2 regions of the Variovorax sp. 160MFSha2.1 genome follow, and region 1 is predicted to be linked to the other one. Evidence: predicted binding sites of a transcription regulator. Region 1 holds the regulator's gene; the other holds the start of a gene.
The links. Region 1 encodes sigma-54, which starts transcription at its own class of promoters, with help from an activator protein. Its sites were predicted from a motif close to TGGCANGNAANCTGCTTT; they were not measured.
Positions count from the first base shown of each region.

Region 2: the regulator sigma-54 is predicted to act here: its motif matches at 1,036-1,053, upstream of glnA (type I glutamate--ammonia ligase).

Region 1 is NZ_CP157624.1:674,970-678,297, reverse strand. It holds gene ABL838_RS02975 (phospholipase D family protein) at 1-1,279, opposite strand, end outside; gene rpoN (RNA polymerase factor sigma-54) at 1,290-2,903, opposite strand; gene lptB (LPS export ABC transporter ATP-binding protein) at 2,925-3,328, opposite strand, start outside.
Region 2 is NZ_CP157624.1:2,131,572-2,134,899, reverse strand. It holds gene glnA (type I glutamate--ammonia ligase) at 1-990, opposite strand, end outside; gene ABL838_RS09430 (competence/damage-inducible protein A) at 1,137-1,937, opposite strand; gene ABL838_RS09425 (EI24 domain-containing protein) at 1,934-2,821, opposite strand; gene ABL838_RS09420 (sterol desaturase family protein) at 2,872-3,328, opposite strand, start outside.

The DNA.
Region 1 (3,328 bases):
CGTGCAGCCGGCCCACCGAGGTGCCGAAGAGGCCCAGCCGCACGCTGCTGCGGGTGCGCTTGGTGCTCAGCTCGTAGAGATCGGCGCCGAGCTTGAGCATGTCGGGCCGGTAGCGGCGGTAGGCGGTGTGCACCAGCGGCTCGTCGGTGGCTGCCAGCGAGTTGGTGACCACGCTGATCTTCACGTTGCGGCCGCGGATCTCGCGCATCACCTCCAGCCCCGAAGCGCCCGGGATCAGGTAGGGCGAGACGATGGTCACTTCAGAACGCGCGCGGCGCATCTGCTCGACCACGTTGTAGCGCACGCTGTCCACGTCCAGCAGCGGCACGCCGCCGTAGGAAGCGGTCTTGCCGATCACGCGCTCGGGCGAATCGGCATAAGCCTCGGCGGTGGTCCAGATCAGGCCGAGCTTGCCGGCATCCAGGTCTTCGGCCATCGGGCTGTAGCCCAGCAGGTCGTTGGGCGCGGGCTTCGGCGGCGGGGGCGTGGTGTCGGGGCCGGTGGCCAGCTCGAAGCGCTTCTGCAACTCCTCGCGCGGCAGGTCGCTGGTCACCACGGACTGGATCGGCCGCACGTAGATGCTGTTCCAGTACTGGTCGAACAGGCTGCCCAGCCGGGGAACCAGCGCGCCGGTGACGAAGGTGTCGAGGTCGATGAAGTTCTCGCCCGAGGTGCGCCTGAAGTACTGGTTGCCGATGTTGCGCCCGCCCGCCACCGCCATCGCGCCGTCGGCGATGAACAGCTTGTTGTGCATGCGGCGGTTGACGCGGCTGAAGTCGAAGAGCGAGGCGGTGAAGCGCTTCAGCAGGCTGCCGCGGCCGGCCGGGAAGGGGTTGAACAGGCGCAGCTCCACGTTGGGCGTGGCGGCGAGGCCCAGCAGCAGCTCGTCCTCGCCGGAGGTGTAGAGGTCGTCCATCAGCAGCCGCACGCGCACGCCGCGCTGGGCGGCGTCGCGCAGGGTGCGCAGCAGGTAGCGGCCGGTCTCGTCGTTCTCGATCTGGTAGTACTGCACGTCGAGCGTGCGCTGGGCGCGGCGCGCGAGCTGGATGCGGGTGTCGAAGGCGAAGTCGCCGCCGGGCATCAGGCGGAAGCCGCTGAGGTCGGGGTCGGGCTGCGAGGCCAGCGCGATCTTGCCCAGGGCGGTGTCGGCCGAGACGGCGATGGTCCTGGTGGGCGGGCGCGGGGCCTCGTCGGGCAGGGTGGCGCAGCCGGCGAACAGCAGCACTGCCACCATGGCGAAGACCCAATGCCCGGCGCGCGACATCAGGCCACGGCTCATCGGCTTCTTTCTAGAGTGCCTTGCGCAGGTTGGCGGGGGCGATGCGCAATGCTTCGCGGTACTTGGCGACGGTGCGGCGCGCGCACTCGATGCCCTGCTCCTTCAGCATCTCGGAGATCTGGCTGTCCGACAGCGGCTTCTTCACGCTCTCCGAGCCGACGAACTGCTTGATGAGCGCGCGCACCGCGGTGCTCGACGCGTTGCCGCCGGTCTCGGTGCCCAGCGCCGAGCCGAAGAAGTACTTGAGCTCGACCGTGCCGAAGGGCGTGGCCATGTACTTGGCGGTGGTCACGCGCGAGATGGTGGACTCGTGCAGGCCCAGCTCGTCGGCGATCTCGCGCAGCACCAGCGGGCGCATGGCGAGCTCGCCGTGCACGAAGTAGCTCTTCTGCCGCTCGACGATGGCGTTGCTCACGCGCAGGATGGTGTCGAAGCGCTGCTGGATGTTCTTGATGAACCAGCGCGCCTCCTGCAGCCGCTGCGACAGCGCCTGGCTGCCCTCGCCCTTGTGCGACTTGAGCGCGCCGGCGTAGATGTCGTGCACGCGCAGGCGCGGCATGACCTCGGGATTGAGCATGACGCGGAACTTCACGTTGGTGCCGCGCCCGGTCTTGGTGACGATGACGTCGGGAACGATGATGTTGCGTTCCACGTCGACGAAGCTGCGGCCCGGCTTGGGCTCCAGCCGCGCGATGACCTGCAGCGCCGAGCGCACCAGCTCCTCGCTGCTGCGGGTGAGCGTGGCCAGGCGCTTGAAGTCGCGGCGCGCGAGCAGCTCCATGGGCTGCTTGCAGATGGCGATGGCGGTCTTGCGGACCAGCTCTTCTTCCTCGGTCTCGTCGTCGCTGGCCATGGCGCGCAGCTGGATGCTCAGGCACTCGCCGAGGTCGCGCGCGCCGACGCCGGCGGGCTCCAGGCTCTGCAGCAGGCCGAGCGCCACCTGGAAGTGGTGCACGAGGTCGTCGAACTCGTCGTTGTCGTCGCCGGCCAGGCCCGAGGCCAGCGCGGGCAGCGAGTCTTCGAGGTAGCCGTCGTCGTTGAGCGATTCGATGAGAAAGCGCAGCGCGGCGCTGTCGCTCTCGTTGAGCCGCAGGCTCAGCGCCTGGCGGTGCAAAAAGGACTGCAGCGACTCTTGGCTGCGCGCGAGCTCGGTGGCATCGGCGCGCTCGTCGTCGCCTGCGTTGTTCTGGCGCGCGGGCGCATCGCCGCCCCATTCGCTGTCGTCGGGCGCCATGTCGACGGTGCCGTCGCCTTCCCAGTCGGGCTCGCGCTCGGAGATCTCGGCGGCGGGGCCGTCGGAGTCGGCGGCCGTGGAAGCCGTTTCGGAAGAGGAAGTGGTGGAGGTCGAACCGGACGTGGGCGCGAAGTCGCTTTCGCCGCCTTCACTGCCGCTGCCGCCATTGCCATCCTCGTCGCGCGGTACCGGGGCATCCGCAGTCTCGAGCCCGAACTCTTCGCGCACGGCTTCTTCCGCGGTGCGCTCGAGGAACGGGTTCTCGTCGAGCATCTGCTCCACCTCCTGGCTCAGTTCGAGCGTGGAGAGCTGCAGCAGCCTGATCGACTGCTGCAGCTGCGGCGTGAGCGCCAGATGCTGCGAAACGCGAAGGGACAGCCCTTGCTTCATGATGGAAACCGCCCCCGCGCCTTACATGCGGAAGTGCTCGCCCAGGTACACCCTGCGTACCTCGGCGTTGTCGACGATCTCCGAAGGCGTGCCTTGTGCCAGCACGTGCCCGTCGCTGATGATGAATGCGTGGTCGCAGATGCCCAGCGTCTCGCGCACGTTGTGGTCGGTGATGAGCACGCCGATGCCGCGCTCCTTCAGGAAGCTGATGATCCGCTGGATTTCGATCACCGCGATCGGGTCGATGCCGGCGAAGGGCTCGTCCAGCAGGATGAAGCGCGGCTGCGTGGCCAGCGCGCGCGCGATCTCGACGCGGCGGCGCTCGCCGCCCGACAGCGCCAGCGCGGGCGAATCGCGCAGGTGGTCGACGCGCAGGTCGGCCAGCAGGTCGGTCAGGCGCTCCTCGATGTGCTCCTTCGACAGCG
Region 2 (3,328 bases), 1.5 Mb from region 1:
CTCGAAGCCGGGGACCAGGCGCTTGTAGCTGTTGGTGCCGGGGTTCGTGATGGCGTTCAGGGCACGGGCGTGCTTGATGATGCCGCCGATGTAGTGCAGGGCGAAGTCCGAGAGGCCTGCATAGCCGTCGCCGGCGAACAGGTTCTTGCCGTCCTTCCAGACCGACTGGTGCACGTGCATGCCGGAGCCGTTGTCGCCGACGACGGGCTTGGGCATGAAGGTGGCGGTCTTGCCGTAGGCGTGGGCCACGTTGTGGATCACGTACTTCTGCAGCTGGACCCAGTCGGCGCGCTGCACCAGCGTGCTGAACTTGGTGCCGATCTCGAGCTGGCCGGCGTTGGCCACTTCATGGTGATGCACTTCGACCGGGATGCCCAGCGATTCGAGCACCAGGCACATTTCCGAGCGCATGTCCTGGAAGCTGTCGACCGGGGGAACCGGGAAGTAGCCGCCCTTGACCGCGGGACGGTGGCCGCTGTTGCCGTGCTCGAACTCCTTGTCGGTGTTCCACGAGGCTTCTTCGGACTCGATCTTCACGAAGCAGCCCGACATGTCGTTCTTCCAGCGCACGCCGTCGAAGACGAAGAATTCGGGTTCCGGACCGAAGTAGGCGGTGTCGCCCAGGCCCGATGCCTTCATGTACGCCTCAGCGCGCTTGGCAAGCGAGCGCGGATCGCGTTCGTAGGCCTTGCCGTCGGCGGGGTCGATCACGTCGCAGGTCAGGATCATCGTCGTCTCTTCGAAGAACGGATCGATGTTGGCGGTGTTCGGGTCGGGCATGAGCTGCATGTCCGAAGCTTCGATCCCCTTCCAGCCGGCGATGGACGAGCCGTCGAATGCGTGGCCCGAGGTGAATTTGTCTTCGTCGAAAGCCGAGACCGGCACGGTCACGTGCTGCTCTTTGCCGCGGGTGTCGGTGAAGCGGAAGTCGACGAACTTGACCTCGTTTTCCTTGACGAGCTTGAGTACATCGGCGACGGTCTTTGCCATCAGTTTCTCCTGAGTTGGATGGTGGTTAGGAATACAGGGACGTGGGATGCAGTTTCTGTGCCATTGTCGCCTCGCCGGATGAGGCTTCGATGGCCGCCATGGAACCCAAATGAAGGCGGAAATTCACTATTTTGGTGCATTAATTTTTATCGCACCAATTCGGGGCCGAGCTTGGCGTCAAAAGTGTGCAGGCCTTCGATGAGCTGGGCATAGGCGGCGTCGAGCCGGCCCGCGTCGCCCTTGACGCCCAGTTCGATGTGGCGGCCGTAGGTCGGGTGGTCGACGCTGGGCAGGCTGAACACCTTGACGCCGGCGTGGGCGGCCTCGATGGCTTCCATGAGGGGGGTCAGCGTGGCCTCCATGGCACCGAAAACGATCACGGACTTCTCGGCAACCGCGTTGCTGGCGAACAGGCTGGCGTAACGCCCGTCGAGCACCGATTCGATCATCGGCCAGGCCATGACGGGAAAGCCCGGCACGAAGTGCACGTCGCCCACGCTGAAGCCCGGAATTTTGTTGTACGGGTTGTATATGAGCGTGGCGCCCTGCGGAAACACGCCCATGTTGAGCCGGTGCACGTTGTCGGCCCGGTCGGGCTCGTAGGGCACGCCCTGCTCGCGCGCGGTGTCCTGCATGCGCTCGCGGATCAGCAGCTCGGCCTCGGGGTGCAGCGCCAGCGGCACGCCCAGCGCCCTGGCCGCGCACTGGCGGGTGTGGTCGTCGGGCGTGGCGCCGATGCCGCCGGTCGAGAAGACGACGTCGCCCGAGGCGAAGGCGCGCTGCAGCGCCGCCGTGATGCGGGCGGGCTCGTCGCCCACGTATTCGGCCCAGCCCAACTGCAGGCCGCGGGCGGCGAGCAGCTCGATGACCTTGGACATGTGCTTGTCGGCACGCTTGCCGGAGAGGATCTCGTCGCCGACGACGATGAGACCGAATGCGCGAGTCATGGAGAACCCCATTGGGAAAGAGCGGCCTTGCTGGCTTCATCGGCCTCGATGGCGGGCGTGCCGCCGGCCGCGGATGCTTCCGCCGCCGCGCGCCGGGCGCGCAGCTGCGCGAGCGCGTCGAGGCAGTAGTGGGCGAACCAGAGCGCCGAGAAGGCGAAAACCAGTGTGTAGATCCAGATGGCGATCGGCACAAGCACGAAGAAGGCGGCGGCGAACAGCAGGCCCGACGCCCAGACGATGCTGGGCGCGGCGCCCAGGTAGCCGCACAGCACGCCGATGCACAAGAGCGGCACCCGGTGCGCTCGGATGAGCGCGGCGCGCTCCTCGGGGCTGGCATGCTCGGCCAGTGCGTCGAAGCTCATCACGCGGTAGGTGAGCCAGCCCCAGATCAGCGGCGGCAATATCAGCACCAGCGGAGGAATGAGCCACAGCGGCATCGACACCACCAGCGCGATCACCGCCAGCACGGTGGCGGCCAGCGAGCGCGCCACGCTGCCGAGGAAGGAAGCGCCCTTCTTCTGCTCCAGCCCCGGAAAACGCCGTTCGCCGACCAGCTTCGTCAACGCGGGAGCCATGAAACCGGCCACGATCAGCAGGCAGACCACCACGATCACCGGCGTGGCGGCGAACACCACGACCAGCGATGCCAGCACGGAAGTGACGTCGCCGGAGAAGAGGCGGCCGAGCCACGACCAGAAGCTCGACAGCAGCGGCCAGGCGTCGAGCGCGCCGCGCGTCCAGACCACGGCCGCGTCCCAGTAGAAGTAGCCCAGCGCCGCGGCCAGCACGATCATGAGCCCCAGCGGCAGCAGCGACAGCACGATCACACGCGGCAGCATGCAATAGGCGACCGCGCGCCAGAAGGAGTCGAGGAGCAGGCGCATGAGGCAGCGAGGATAACGCCTCGGGCACGCGGTTCAGGGCCCGGAGCCCCTCAACCGCGACCGACCATTCGCTTCAGTCCCAGCCATTGCTGCGCCCAGAAGCCGCGGCCGTAGTCGCGCACGCGGCCGTCGGCACGGGGCTCCACCTGGTCGCGGATGCCCGTCGGGTCGTAGCGGTTATCGAAGTTGGCGGTGCGAAAGAGCATGTCCCACCAAGGCAGCAGCACGCCGAAGTTGTGGCCGCCGAGGGTGGTGGGGCCGTTCGATTCGTGGCCCAGCCCGATGCTGTGGTGCAGCCGGTGGAAGCGCGGGCTGATCCACAGCCGCTCGCCGATGGCGCCGAAGCTCAGCCGCAGGTTGGCGTGCTGCAGGCTCTCGCTGAGCTGGGTGAAGGCGACGAAGGCGATGAACTGCCCCGGCGCCACGCCGATGAGCTGCGCGACGATGACGATCAGCGCGTCGTGGATGATGTCGTCGAGCAGGTGATTGCGGTCGTCGCTCCACATC